2 regions of the Kitasatospora sp. NPDC048194 genome follow, and region 1 is predicted to be linked to the other one. Evidence: riboswitches for the same ligand, from Rfam matches in the RefSeq annotation. Region 1 holds a riboswitch; the other holds the start of a gene.
The links. Region 1 has a riboswitch for cobalamin ahead of ACGF07_RS07755 (peptidase). Riboswitches for the same ligand answer to the same signal wherever they lie in the genome.

Region 2: linked by a shared signal. The riboswitch ahead of ACGF07_RS15740 (HoxN/HupN/NixA family nickel/cobalt transporter) and the one ahead of ACGF07_RS07755 (peptidase) in region 1 are both predicted to bind cobalamin.

Annotation. Positions count from the first base shown of each region.
Region 1 is NZ_JBIDAK010000004.1:169,454-176,735, forward strand. Features, by position in the region: gene ACGF07_RS07730 (acyl-CoA dehydrogenase family protein) at 1-692, shown strand, start outside; gene ACGF07_RS07735 (enoyl-CoA hydratase/isomerase family protein) at 692-1,768, shown strand; gene mmsB (3-hydroxyisobutyrate dehydrogenase) at 1,765-2,649, shown strand; gene ACGF07_RS07745 (enoyl-CoA hydratase) at 2,646-3,419, shown strand; gene cobF (precorrin-6A synthase (deacetylating)) at 3,466-4,224, opposite strand; cobalamin riboswitch at 4,339-4,479, shown strand; gene ACGF07_RS07755 (peptidase) at 4,578-5,645, shown strand; gene ACGF07_RS07760 (flagellar hook-length control protein FliK) at 5,675-6,154, shown strand; gene ACGF07_RS07765 (hypothetical protein) at 6,220-6,546, opposite strand; gene ACGF07_RS07770 (hypothetical protein) at 6,662-7,282, opposite strand, start outside.
Region 2 is NZ_JBIDAK010000011.1:21,880-29,161, reverse strand. Features, by position in the region: gene aroB (3-dehydroquinate synthase) at 1-423, shown strand, start outside; gene aroQ (type II 3-dehydroquinate dehydratase) at 432-860, shown strand; gene ACGF07_RS15755 (AAA family ATPase) at 1,003-1,905, shown strand; gene ACGF07_RS15750 (DNA-formamidopyrimidine glycosylase family protein) at 1,990-2,799, shown strand; gene ACGF07_RS15745 (metalloregulator ArsR/SmtB family transcription factor) at 2,923-3,306, opposite strand; cobalamin riboswitch at 3,388-3,581, shown strand; gene ACGF07_RS15740 (HoxN/HupN/NixA family nickel/cobalt transporter) at 3,613-4,725, shown strand; gene ACGF07_RS15735 (DMT family transporter) at 4,789-5,640, opposite strand; gene ACGF07_RS15730 (helix-turn-helix domain-containing protein) at 5,793-6,365, shown strand; gene ACGF07_RS15725 (type B 50S ribosomal protein L31) at 6,427-6,675, opposite strand; gene rpmG (50S ribosomal protein L33) at 6,720-6,884, opposite strand; gene ACGF07_RS15715 (M24 family metallopeptidase) at 7,049-7,282, shown strand, end outside.

The sequences.
Region 1 (7,282 bases):
GCGTCAAGCAGTTCATCTCCGGAGCAGGGGCCGCACAGATCTACCTGGTGATGGCCCGCACCGGAGGCTCCGGGGCCTCCGGGCTGTCCGCCTTCATCGTGGACCGGGACGACCCCGGCGTCTCCTTCGGACCGAACGAGAAGAAGATGGGCTGGAACGCCCAGCCCACCCGGCAGGTCGTGCTGGACGGTGTCCGGCTGCCCGCCGACCGCCTGCTCGGCGACGAGGGCGAAGGCTTTCGGATCGCCATGTCGGGACTCAACGGCGGCCGGCTCGGCATCGCCGCCTGCTCGCTCGGCGGCGCGCAGAGCGCCCTGGAACGGGCCACCGGCTACCTCGCGGACCGCGAGGCGTTCGGCGCCCGGCTGCTGCACGCCCAGGCCCTGCAGTTCCGGCTCGCCGACATGGCCACCGAGCTGGAGGCCGCCCGGGCGCTGGTCTGGCGGGCGGCCGGCGCGCTGGACCGGAGCGATCCCCGGGCGCCGCAGCTGTGCGCGATGGCCAAGCGCTACGCCACCGACACCGGCTTCGAGGTCGCCAATCAGGCCCTCCAGCTGCACGGCGGCTACGGCTACCTGGCCGAGTACGGCATCGAGAAGATCGTCCGCGACCTGCGGGTGCACCAGATCCTGGAAGGAACCAACGAGATCATGCGCGTCATCGTCGCCCGCGGCCTGACCGGAGCCGCGTGATGGCCGGCCACGACCTCGACGAGGTCATCGTCCAGCGCGAGGGCCGGGCCGGCCTGATCGTCCTCAACCGCCCCGCGGCCCTGAACGCCCTCACCCACGGCATGGTGCTGCGCATCGCCGAGGCCCTGGACGCGTGGGAGGACGACGCCCGGGTCGAGACCGTCGTCATCACGGGGTCCGGGGACCGCGCCTTCTGCGCCGGCGGGGACATCGTCGCCATCCACCGAGCCGCCACCGGCGGGGACCCGGGCGCCGTCGAGGAGTTCTGGCGCGACGAGTACCGCCTCAACGCCCGGATCGCCCGCTACCCCAAGCCCTACGTGGCCGTGATGGACGGCATCGTCATGGGCGGCGGGGTCGGCGTCTCCGCCCACGGCAGCGTGCGGATCGTCACGGAGACCACCCGCATCGCCATGCCCGAAGCCGGCATCGGTTTCGTCCCCGACGTGGGCGGCACCTACCTGCTCGCCCTGGCGCCCGGCGAGCTGGGCACCCACCTCGCGCTCACCGCGGGCTCCGTCGGCGCCGCCGACGCGCTGCTCTGCGGGCTCGCCGACCACTTCCTGCCCTCCGACCGGGTGCCGGCGCTGCTCGACGACCTCGCCGAACTGCCCGTACACGACGCCCTGGAGCGACACGTCGAACCCGTGCCGAGCGGTGCGCTGAACGGACAGCGCGGATGGATCGACCACTGCTACGCGGCCGGCACCGTCGAGGAGATCCTCGACCGGCTGCGGGAGAGCGGCGAACCGGAGGCGAAGAAGGCCGCGGACCGGATCACCGCCAACTCGCCCACCGCCGTGAAGGCCACCCTGGCGGCGCTGCGCCGAGCCCGGGCCCTCGGCCCGCTGGAAGCCGTCCTCGACCAGGAGTACCGCACGTCCTGCGCGGCGCTCGCCACCGCCGACCTCGCCGAGGGCATCCGGGCCCAGGTGATCGACAAGGACCGTTCGCCGCGGTGGAGCCCGGCCACCCTGGGCGCCGTCGAACCCGCAACCGTGGCCCGCTACTTCGTGCCACTGGGCGAGCGCGAGCTGGGCCTCGCCGCCACCACCACATCCCTGGAGCGCTGGTGACCCTGACCGTCGGATTCATCGGGCTGGGCAACATGGGCGGCCCGATGGCCGCCAACCTCGTCAAGGCCGGGCACCGGGTGATCGGCTACGACCTCTCGGCCGAGGCCCGGGACCTGGCCGCAGCACAGGGAGTGATGATCGCGGTTTCCGCCGCCGAGGCGGTCGGCGAGGCCAACGTGGTGCTGACCATGCTGCCGACCGGACGCCATGTCCTCGACTCCTACGGCGAGTTGACCGAGGTGGCCACCGGTGCGCTGTTCATCGACTGCTCCACCATCGCCGTCGGGGACGCCCGGGTGGCAGCCGACCTCGCCCGGGTCGCCGGGCACCGGGCCGTCGACGCCCCGGTCTCCGGCGGTGTGGCGGGGGCCGAAGCGGCGAGCCTGACCTTCATGGTCGGCGCCGAGGACGTCGACTTCGGCGAGGCCGAGCCGGTGCTCGCGGCCATGGGCCGCCGGGTGGTCCACTGCGGGGCCTCCGGGGCCGGACAGGCCGCCAAGATCTGCAACAACATGATCCTCGGCGTCTCCATGATCGCGGTCAGCGAGGCCTTCGCGCTCGGGGAGAGCCTCGGGCTCAGCCACCAGGCGCTCTACGACGTCGCCTCGACCGCCTCCGGCCAGTGTTGGGCGCTGACCAGCAACTGTCCGGTACCCGGCCCGGTCCCGACCAGCCCGGCCAACCGCGACTACGCGGCAGGCTTCGCCGCCGCGCTGATGGCGAAGGACCTCGGTCTCGCCGCCGACGCGGCCGCCGCCTCGGCCGTGCCGGCCGAACTGGGCCGGCGGGCAGCCGAGTTGTTCGCCGCCTTCGCCCGAGACGGCTCGGGCGGGCTGGACTTCTCCGCCATCATCACCACCCTCAGGAAGGACACCGCATGACGTTCGAGACGATCCTGGTCGAGCGCAAGGGCCGGGTGGGGCTGATCACGCTCGACCGCCCCAAGGCGCTGAACGCGCTGAACACCCTGCTGATGACCGAAGTCGTCTCGGCGGCAACGGAGTTCGACCGGGACCCGGAGATCGGCTGTCTGGTGGTCACCGGCTCGGAGAAGGCCTTCGCGGCCGGCGCCGACATCAAGGAGATGCAGTCCCTGGAGTTCGTGGACGCCTACCTCGGCGACTGGTTCGCCGCCTGGGACCGCTTCGCCGCCCTGCGAACGCCGGTCGTCGCGGCCGTGGCCGGTTACGCGCTGGGCGGCGGCTGCGAGCTGGCAATGATGTGCGACGTCCTGCTGGCGGCGGACACCGCGAAGTTCGGGCAGCCCGAGATCAAGCTCGGCGTGATCCCGGGCATCGGCGGCTCGCAGCGGCTCACCCGGGCTGTCGGCAAGGCCAAGGCCATGGAGCTCTGCCTGACCGGCCGGATGATGGGCGCCGAGGAGGCCGAGCGGGCCGGACTGGTCTCCCGCATCGTCCCCGCCGACCAGCTGATGGCCGAGGCCCTGACCACCGCCGAGACCATCGCGGCGATGTCCGCCCCGGCCTCGATCATGATGAAGGAGAGCGTCAACCGGGCGTTCGAGACCACCCTCGCCGAGGGCGTCCGCTTCGAACGGCGGCTCTTCCACGCGACGTTCGCGACCGCGGACCAGAAGGAGGGCATGGCGGCCTTCACCGAGAAGCGCCCGTCGACGTTCGCCAACCGCTGACGGGCCGGGCAGTGCGCCGCCCCCCGACGGGGCGGCGCGCCGCCGGTCAGCTCTCGGCCCGCCGCAGCAGGTAGGTGTCCATGATCCAGCCCTTGCGTTCGCGGGCCTGCTCGCGCACCTCGCGGATCCTCGGGGCGGCCTCGGCGAGCGGGCCGGCGACGAGGATCTCGTCGGGGGTGCCCAGGTAGGCGCCGTACCGGATCTCCAGCCCCTCGGGGTCGATCTCCGTGAAGGCGGCCCGGCCGTCCAGCATCACCACCACGTCGTCCACGCCCTCGGGGAAGCCCTCGGCCAGACGTCGGCCGGTGGTGATCTGCACCGGGCGGCCGACCCGGGTCAGTGTGGTGCGGTGGCGGGCGGCGAGCGCGGAGACGCTGCTGATGCCCGGGATCACCTCGAACCCGAACCCGACGGTGCCGCGGGCCAGGACGTCGTCCACGACGGCGATGACGCTGTCGTACAGGCTTGGGTCGCCCCAGACCAGGAACGCCCCCGTCTCGTCCTCGCCGAGGTGCTCGACGACGAGCCGTTCGACCAGGTCGGCGCGGCGGACCCGCCAGTCGTCGACGGCGGCCGCGTACGCGGGGGTGCCGCGGTCCCGCTCCGCGTCCGGCGCCTCGACCACGCGGTGCCCGGCCCGGCCGTGCTCGGCGAGGATCCGTCGACGCAGCCGGATCAGGTCCTGCCGTTCCTCGCTCTTGTCGAGGATGAAGAAGACGTCCGTGCGGGCGAGCGCCTTGACGGCCTGCAGGGTGAGGTGGTCGGGGTCGCCCGCGCCGATGCCGATGACGAAGATGTGCCGCATGGGAGGCATTCTGCCCTCCGACCGGCCGTGCCCGGACCGGCGGACCGGCGCGCGTCCAGGAATCCACCCGCATCACCGTGATGTGACGCACGATCCCTTGACCCGATCTTTTCCGTTTCGCCATGATGAGCCGTCACGTTGTGACTCCGCCAACGGGGGAAGTCCGGTTCGAATCCGGCGCTGGCCCGCAACGGTAGGCCGCCGACGCCACGTCGGCGGCGAGCCCGAGTACCCGTCGGCGGAGGTGTGTCGTCCCCTCCTCCCGTCGTGGTCTGCGGGCCGGAGCTCCGAGGGCTGCTCCGGCACACGCCGACGCCCTCCGGGCCCCTGCGTCCAGGCCCGGAAAGGCACCCATGCCCACGCTCCGCCGCACCCTCGGTCTGCTCGCGATACCCGCCCTGGCCCTCGCCACCGCGCTCCCGGCGGCCACCGCCGCCCACGCCGACACCACCTCCTCCCGGACGGTCCGCCCCGACGGTGCGGCGGCCGGCTGGCTGGCCCGCCAGCTCGTCGGCGGTGACCACTTCGAGAGCGTCTTCAACGGCACCGCCTACCCCGACCAGGGGCTGACCATCGACGCCGTGCTGGCCTTCGCCGCCTCGCACAACTCCGACGAGGCCGCCGCCCGGGCCACCGCCTGGCTGGCGAAGCCCGAGATCATCTCCGGCTACCTCGGCGACGGCACCACCGAGGCGTACGCGGGCGCGACCGCCAAGCTGCTGCTCGCCGCCGAGGTCCGCGACGCGAACCCGGCGAGCTTCGGCGGCGTCGACCTGCCCGCTCGGCTGCGCTCGCTCCAGACCCCCGAGGGCCGCTTCTCCGACCGCTCCCAGTGGGGCGACTACAGCAACGCCTTCGGCCAGTCACTGGCCCTGATCGCCCTGCACCGCACCCCCGGTGACGCCCCGACGGCGGCCGTGGACTACCTCGCGAACAGCCAGTGCGCGGACGGCGGCTTCCCCGTCGCCTTCGGCCAGACCACCTGCACCAGCGACCCGGACGCCACCGCCCTCGCCGCCCAGGCCCTCGCCGCCACCGGCCGCACCGCCAAGGCGAACACCGGCCTCACCTGGCTCACCACCCACCAGAACGCCGACGGCGGCTTCGCGGCGGCCGGCGCGACCGCCTCCAACGCCAACACCACCGGCCTGGCTACCCAGGCGCTGCTCTCCGGCGGGCGCTTCGGCGCCGGCCTCAAGGGCTGGAGCCGGCTGGTCAAGCTCCAGCAGGGCTGCGCCGCCGACCCGGCGGTGCGCGGCGCCGTCGCCTACGACGCGACCGGCTTCAACGCGGGCAACGGCGCCCGGGCCACCGCGCAGGCCGTCCTCGGCCTCGCGGGCACCCCGCTGGCCACCCTCTCCGCCGCCGGCGCGCGCCCCGACGCCCCCACCCTGGCCTGCCCGGCCCCGGCCGCCCGCTGAACGGGCCCGACACCACGAGGAGTTCACCGATGACCGACACCCTCACCCCGGCCCGCCCGGCGCGCCGTACCCTCGGCTCGATCGCCGCGGCCGCCGCCCTCACCGCCGGCCTGCTCGGCGTCTCCGCCGCCCAGGCCCCGCAGGCCCACGCGGCGGCCTGCGACGGCACCACCGGTGTCACCGTCGTGGTCGACTTCACCGCCGTCGGCGGCGGCATCCAGACCGGGTGCGCCCCCGGCGACCCGGCCAGCGGCCTGGCCGCGCTGACCGGCGCCGGGTTCTCGTACGCCTTCCACCCGCGCTTCCCCGGCTTCGTCTGCAAGATCAACAGTCTGCCGACGACCTGCACCAACCCGACCGGCAACGCCTACTGGTCGTACTGGCACGCCCAGCACGGCGGCCCCTGGTCGTACAGCAACCTCGGCGCGGGCAGCTACAACCCGGCGCCCGGCGACGTCGAGGGCTGGTCCTTCGGCGCCGGCGCCCAGCCGGGCATCACGGCGCCCTGACACCCCATGGCACATCGGCGCCCCGGCCCCTCCTTGGAAGGGCCGGGGCGCCGGGTGCCCGGGGCTCACCTCCGGCGGCGGACGAAGCGCTCGGCCAGCACCACGGTGATGACGGCGGCGGTGGTGAACAGCAGTGTGTTGGCCACGATGCCCGCCGTGGTCAGCCACCCGGGATCATCGCCGTTCGGCAGTCGTGTCGTGGTGAACAGCTCACCGACGCCCGTCAGCAGCCCCCGGGTGAGGTAGACGCCCGCGAACGCGGCGAGCCCGACGGGCAGGGTGAGGACGATCGACGCGAGGTAGTAGCGCCCGTTCCCCGTCAGCCCGCCCAGGGCGGCGAAGACGCCGACCGAGGCCACGTAGCCGCCTGCCACCCACCTGGAAGCACCCATCGGTACCACTTCCCCCCTGTTCCGTGGTCCGGCGGCGGGATCAGTCGGGCCGTCGTGGTCCTGCCCTGCCGAGGGGAGGGCGATCCGTGCTCAACTCCCCTGCGGAGTCGTGCGGTCAGCTGCCGTAGCGCAGCGAGACGGTGTCGCCGAGGTGGACGGTGGTGGCCCGGGTGGCGGCCACGGCGGTGGCGCCGTCCAGGCTGACCTTCCAGGTGGACGAACCGCTGTTGGCGGTGCCGTTGATCGCCGTGACGGTGCCGCCGCCGGTGGACGGCGTGACGGCGGTGACGCAGCCGGCCGGGGTGGCGGTGCCCGCCGCGTCGAGGACGTCGCCGAGGGTCGCGGTGCTGCCGGTCGGGGTGAGCGTGACGGTGCAGGCCTTGAGCGCCCCGGTGCCGTCGTCGACGACCAGAGCGAGCCTGGCGGCGGTACCGGCCGTGAAGCCGGTGGTGGCGGCCCAGGTCGGTTCGCCCGCGGTGACCGGGGCGGGCGGGGTGGCGGTGAACCCGGCCCCGGCCACGGCGCGCAGGCCGTCGACGGAGGCGTAGGGGGACGGGGAGGTGTCGGTGGGCAGGTACTTGAAGCCGCCGCCGGGCTTGAACTGCTGGGCGATGAGGAAGTCGAGCGGGGTCTTGCCGGTGCCGCTGGTGAAGTCGGTGCCCTGCGGGTTGATGCCGCAGGCGTTGAGGCCGGACACGGCCCAGCCGTTGGAGTCGGTGTTCACTCCGAACATGGC
Region 2 (7,282 bases), on a different contig from region 1:
CGCCGGGCGATCCAGGTCAAGGCCGACGTCGTCTCCGGGGACCTCAAGGAGTCCGGCCGGCGGGAGATCCTCAACTACGGCCACACCCTCGGCCACGCCATCGAGCGCAACGAGCGCTACAAGTGGCGGCACGGCGCGGCGATCTCCATCGGCATGGTCTTCGCCGCCGAACTCGGCCGCCTGGCCGGGCGGTTGGACGACGAGACGGCCGACCGGCACCGCACCGTCCTGGCCTCGGTCGGCCTGCCGCTGAGCTACCGGGCGGACGCCTGGCCGAAGCTGCTGGACGCGATGAAGATCGACAAGAAGTCGCGCGGCGACCTGATCCGCTTCATCGTCCTGGACGGCCTCGGCAAGACCTCCGTGCTGGAGGGCCCGGACCCGTCCCTGCTGGTCGCCGCGTACGCGGAGGTCTCGGCGTGACCAGGGTGATGGTGCTCAACGGGCCCAACCTGGGCCGGCTGGGCAGCCGGGAGCCGGACGTCTACGGCGCCACCTCCTACGCCGGGCTGGTCGAGCGCTGCACCGCGCTGGGCGAGGAGTTCGGCTTCGAGGTCGAGGTGCACGAGACCAACTCCGAGCAGCAGATGGTGGAGTGGCTGCACGAGGCGGCCGACGGGAAGGTGCCCGTGGTGATCAACCCGGGCGCGTTCACCCACTACTCGTACGCGATGCGGGACGCCGCCGCGCAGCGCACCGCGCCGCTGATCGAGGTGCACATCTCCAACCCGTACGCCCGGGAGTCCTTCCGGCACAACTCCGTGATCGCCGCGGTCGCCTCCGGCACCATCGCCGGGTTCGGGATCGGCTCGTACGAGCTGGCGCTGCGCGCCTTGGCGGAGCAGCTCGCCGCGCGGTGAGCAGGACGGGCCGGCGGCCCGGTGGCGGACTGTGCCCGCCGCCGGGCCGCCGTGTAGTGTCCCCGCTGAAAGGGTGTCGGGAGGTGCCGTGACGCAGTACGCCGGAGGTGGGCAGGTCCCGCCGCGTCCCGCCGCTCCGCCGGTGCCACCGGGGGGCGGTACGGGGGTGTCCCCGTCGGGGGCGCCCGTCCCGCCGCCTACTCCGCCGCCTCCGACGGTCCGGCCGTCGGCCGGACCCGGGCCGGCTCCTGCCCCGGCTCCGGTCACGCCCGCTGCACCGGCTCCTGCACCGGCTCCGGTCGCGCCCGCTGCACCGGCTCCTGCACCGGCTCCGGTCGCGCCTGCGCCCGTCCCGGCCGCCGCTCCCGGCCCTGGCCCCGCGCCCGCGCCGAGCGCGCCGGTTCCGGCCGGTGGCACCGGGCACTTCGTGCTGCCCGCCGGCACGCCCGTCCAGCTCCCGACCCACTCCCCGCAGCGGCACGCGCCCGCCGGGCCGATCGCCGTCCTGCTGATCGGCCCCGCCGGGGCGGGCAAGACCACCGTCGCCCGGTACTGGGCCGAGCACCGCGCCACCCCGACCGCGCACATCAGCCTGGACGACGTCCGCGAGTGGGTGCAGTCCGGCTTCGCCAACCCGCAGTCCGGCTGGAACAACGCCTCCGAGGCCCAGTACCGGCTGGCCCGCCGCACCTGCGGCTTCGCCTGCCGCAACTACCTGGCCAACGGGATCTCCTGCATCATCGACGACGCCGTCTTCCCGGACCGCCCGGCGATCGGCCTCGGCGGCTGGAAGCGGCACATCGGCCCCGGCATGATCCCGGTCGTCCTGCTGCCCAGCCTGGATTCGGTGCTGCGCCGCAACGCCCGCCGCAGCGGCAACCGGCGGCTCGGTGACGAGGAGGTGGCGCGCATCCACGGGCGGATGGCCGGCTGGTACAACTCCGGGCTGCCGATCATCGACAACTCCTACCTGGACGTCGCCGGTACGGCCGCCGAGCTGGACCGGGTCATCCTGGCCCGGCTGATGGGCATGCCGGTCCGCTGACCAGCGGCGCCCGCCCGGCCTGTCGGTGGCGGCTGCGATGATGGACCCCGTCCTGACGTCCTACACCAGGGGGAGCTGACGCCCGTGCCGGAGGGCCACATCATCCACCGCCTCGCCGTCCAGAGCCGTACGGCCTTCGGTGGCCGTCCCGTGCGGGTCTCCAGCCCGCAGGGCCGGTTCGCCGACGAGGCCAAGGTGCTCGACGGGCAGCTGCTCACCGGCGCGGAGGCCACCGGCAAGCACCTCTTCCTCGGCTTCGAGGAGGGTGCCTGGGTGCACGTCCACCTCGGCCTCTACGGCGGCTTCACCTTCGGCACCGGCCCGGCGCCCGATCCGGTCGGCCTGGTCCGGCTGCGGCTGGCCAACGACGACGGCTACGCCGACCTGCGCGGCCCCAACACCTGCAAGCTGGTCACCGGCGCCGAGAAGGCCGCCGTGGCCGCCCGGCTCGGTCCGGACCCGCTGCGCGCCGACGCCGACCCGGAGGCCGCCTGGCGCCGGATATCGGGCAGCCGTACGACCGTCGCCGCGCTGCTGATGGACCAGAAGGTGCTGGCCGGGGTGGGCAACGTCTACCGCGCCGAGGTGCTGTTCCGCCACCGCGTCAACCCGCACCGGGCGGGCCGCGACCTCACCCGCGGCGAGTGGGACGCGATCTGGGCCGACCTGGTCGCCCTGATGCGCGAGGGCGTCGCCGCCGGGCGCATCGACACCGTCCGGCCCGAACACACCCCCGAGGCCATGGGCCGACCGCCGCGGGTGGACGACCACGGCGGCGAGGTCTACGTCTACCGCCGCGCCGCGATGCCCTGCCTGGTGTGCGGCACGGAGGTGCGGACCGAGGAGCACGCCGCCCGCAACCTCTTCTGGTGCCCGACCTGCCAGGTGGCCTGAGCGGCCGGTCCGGGCGCCCAGTCCGTGGGCCGGGTCGACCGGCCGGGGGAGTCCGGCAAAGGGATCCGCGTGCGCCGGCGAACACCGTGTCAGGCGCCGCGCGGGGCAGGCCGATCCGGCCGGTCAGCCCGCGGCGGCGGTCGGCTCGTGGTGCTCGGCGGCGGCGCACTCGTCGAGGAGGGGGCGCATGCCTTCGTCGACGAGCCGGTAGCGCACCACACGTCCGTCCTTGTCCCCGGTGACCACGCCGGCCGTGCGGAGCAGCCGCAGGGCCTGGGAGACGGCGGGGTCGCGCATGCCGGTGGCGACCGCGAGGTCGCTGACGGCGAGCGGGCCGGCCCGGTGCAGGGCGAGCAGCAGGGCGAGCCGTCCCGGGTCGGCGAGCAGGGAGAACCGCTCGGCCCAGGACCGGACGTGCGCGGTGTCGCCGATCGCGGCGATGGCCTCGCAGACCCGGTGCCCGTCGATGGTGCGGTGGCCCGCGCGGTCGGCCGGTACGAGATGCATGCCCACATTCTCGCAGGCGGTGACCTGTGATCCTGCACACCTGCACAGGTGCGCAACCTTGCGAGGGTGAAGCACGAGCCCTACGGTGTAGCCCGCCGTGGTGCTCGGGAAGACCGGTGACGGACCCTCAGGGGTCCCAGTCCGGAGCGGCCCTCGCCACTGTGATCGGGGGACAGTCGTCCGTACCCATGTGCCACTGGGCGCCTCGTGCGCCTGGGAAGGCGGGTGCGGAAGCCCCGTAAGCCAGGAGACCGGCCACGGCATCTCACGAAGTCATTCCACGAGGTGCTGGAGCGTGATCCGACGATGACCCTGCCCGAAACCGCCGTCCCGACCGAGGCGGCCCCCTCCGTCCTGCCCACGTTCAGATGGAAGCGCGAGGACACCGTCCGCACGGCCGGGTTGATGGCGGTGATCCTGGCCATGCACGTGGTGGCCTTCGGGACGCTGGTCTTCCTGGTCGCGCCCCACGAGTACGCGGTCGGCACCCAGGTCTTCGGGGTGGGCCTGGGCATCACCGCGTACACCCTCGGCATGCGGCACGCCTTCGACGCCGACCACATCGCGGTGATCGACAACACCACCCGCAAGCTGATGGCGGACGGCAAGCGGCCGGTCTCGGTCGGGTTCTGGTTCGCGCTCGGCCACTCCTCGATGGTGGTCATCATGGCCGCCCTGGTGGCCGGCGGCGCCCAGCTGGCGAACACGCTGATGGACGACGAGTCGGCCACCCACAAGTGGCTCGGGCTGGTCGGCACGACGGCCTCCGGCGCCTTTCTCTACCTGATCGGCGCGCTCAACCTGGCGGCGCTGGTCGGCATCCTCAAGGTGTTCCGCTCGATGCGGGCCGGCCGGTACGACGAGGCGGAACTGGAGGAGCACCTCAACTCGCGCGGCTTCATGGCCCGGGTGCTGAACCGCGCGACCCGCTCCATCACCCGGCCGGGGCAGATGTTCCCGGTGGGCATGGTGCTGGGGCTGGGCTTCGACACCGCCACCGAGGTGACCCTGATGGTGATGGCCGGCTCGGGCGCGGCGGCCGGGCTGCCCTGGTACGCGATCGTCTGCCTGCCGCTGCTGTTCGCGGCCGGGATGAGCCTGTTCGACACCCTGGACGGGACGTTCATGAACTTCGCGTACCAGTGGGCGTTCTCCAACCCGGTGCGCAAGGTGTACTACAACCTGACCATCACCGGACTGTCGATCGCCGTGGCGTTCATCATCGGCACCATCGAGCTGGTCGGGGTGCTGCACGAGAAGCTCGACCTGACCGACCCGGTCACCGGCTTCATCGCGGACATCTCGCTGGACAACGTCGGGTACGCGATCGCCGGGCTGTTCGTGGTGGTGTGGGCCGCGGCGATCGCCTACTGGAAGCTGGCGGGCGTCGAGAAGCGCTGGACGCCCGAACGTCCCTGAGCCGTCGCCGCGGAGCCGTCGCGGGCCGAGGTCCTGGGCCGCGGTCGTGGGCCGCGGCCCGGCTCAGGGGGACGCGAGCAGGAGGGTGCCCGCCACGGCGAGGCCGGCGCCCACCACCTGCACCGGGCGCAGCCGCTCCTTCAGCACCCCGCGCGCCAGCAGCGCGGTGACCACCGGGTACAGCGAGGCGAGCACCGCGGCCACCGCTGCCGAACCGCCGTGCGAGGCCGCCGCGTACGCCGCGTTCGCGGCGACGTCGGCCAGCCCGACCCCGGTGAGCAGGGGCAGCCGGGAGCGCAGCTCCGGCAGCAGCGCGGAGGTGTCGGTGCCGCGCAGGCTCACCACCAGCGCGGCGCCGCCGACGGCGATGTTGACGAGGCGTTGGGCGCACAGTGCGAGCAGCAGCCCGCCGCCGGCCGAGGCCTGGGAGAGCAGGGCCATGTTGGCGCCGAAGCCGAACGCGGCGGCCAGGGTCAGCACCAGGGCGGTGCGGGCGGCGGACGGTCCGCCGCGCTCGGGGCCGCCGGCCAGCACCACGCCGGCCAGTGCGACCACGATCCCGGCCAGCTGGACCGGCCCCGGCCGTTCGCCGAGCGCCAGTCCGACGCCGACCGGCACGGCGACGCCGACGGTGGCCAGCGGGGAGACCACCCCCATCGGGCCGAGCGCGAGCGCCCGGTAGAAGGCGAGCATCGCGAACGGGCCGATCGCGCCGGCGGCCACCGCGTACCAGAGCGCGGGGGAGAGGTCGGCCCAGCCGCCAGTGGCCGGCAGCGCGAGGAGCAGGGCGACCGTCGCCGCGGTCTGGGAGGCGACCACGACGGCCAGTGCGGGGAGCCGCCGGGTGAGGACGCCGCCGCCGAAGTCGCCCAGGCCGCAGAGCAGGCTGGCGGACAGGGCGAGCAGGACGGTCACCGGAGGCGCCCGGGAGAGGAGGACAGCACAATGCACTCCGAAGTACAGTCGGATGGACTCGTTGCCGGATCGGCAGCGTAGTTCACTGAACTGAGCTTCGCAGAGCAATATCCTGAACTTTTCGGGATGTGGACACCGGAGGACTGTCAAGCGTGCCGGACCCCGACCTCGTCGCCCAGGCCCTCGCCCGCAACCTCAAGCGGCTGCGCACCGGACGCGGCCACACGCTGGACGCCCTCGCCGCCCGCTCGGGGGTGAGCCGCGGCATGGTCGTCCAGATCGAGCAGGGGCGCACCAACCCCAGCGTGGCCACCGTGGTGCGGCTCGGCGACGCCCTGGGCGTCTCGATCGCCACCCTGCTCGACTACGAGGAGGGCCCGGACGTGCGGATCGTCCCCGGTGACCAGGCCGTCCCGCTCTGGACCGGCGCGAGCGGCGGGACCGGCACCCTGCTGCACGGCATCGAGGCGCCCGGGCCGCTCGAGCTGTGGGAGTGGCGGATGGAGCCGGGCGAGGAGTACGCCGCGGAGCCGCACCCGGCCGGGACGGTGGAGATCATCCGGGTCGACGAGGGGGAGCTGACCCTGGTGCACGACGGGACGGAGCACCCGGTGCCGGCCGGCAGCACGGTCTCCTTCGACGCCTCCTACGCCCACGTCTACCGCAACGCGGGCGGGCGGCTGCTGCGGCTGACCATGGTGGTGTCCGTCCCGCCGCCGCGCTGAGGGCGGCCGTGCCGCGACGGCCCCTCCCCGGATCGGGGGAGGGGCCGTCGCGGTCGCCCGGTCAGTGCCGGTCGCCGTAGCGGCGGCGGAACTGCTCGACCCGGCCCGCGGTGTCGAGCACCCGGGACTGGCCGGTGTAGAAGGGGTGGCTCGCCGAGGAGATCTCCACGTCGACCACCGGGTAGGTGGTGCCGTCCTCCCACTCCACCGTGCTCGCGCCGGTGGCCGTGGAGCGGGTGAGGAAGGCGAGCCCGCCGACCTTGTCGCGGAAGACGACCGGACGGTAGCTCGGGTGGATTCCGGACTTCATTGGGAAGCTCCTGTCTGGTGGGAGGGGGTTCGAGGGGGGTGTGCTCAGCGCTCCTCGCGGAAGTCGACGTGCCGCCCGGCGGCGGGGTCGTACTTGCGCAGGACCATCCGGTCCGGGTCGTTCCGCCGGCTCTTGCGGGTCACGTAGGTGTAGCCGGTGCCAGCGGTGGAGCGGAGCCTGATCACGGGGCGCAGTTCGCTGCGGGCCATCGGGTCCTCCTTCGTCTGCGGCGCCGGACCGGGACGCCGGGCCGGGCCTTCGCTGAAACGGATGTCGTTTTCAGTGGACACAACACGGCCACCGCCCCACCCATTCCCGCACCCGCGGGGGCGCTCGGCGGGCGGTTCGGGCCCGGGGTTCGTAGGCTCGACGCATGGCGGATGCGTACGCGGGGCGGCGGGAGCGGGTGCGGGAGCACTGCAGTGCGGCCGGGGCCGACGCGGCGCTGGTCACCCGGGCGGCGAACGTCCGGTACCTGACGGGCTGCGCGCCCTGCGGGGCCACGCTGCTGCTCACCCCGGACCGGGCCCTGCTGGCCCTGCCGGACGACCTGCCGCCGGACGACTCCGGGGAGCACCTGATCGCCGCCGACGTCGTCCAGGTGCCG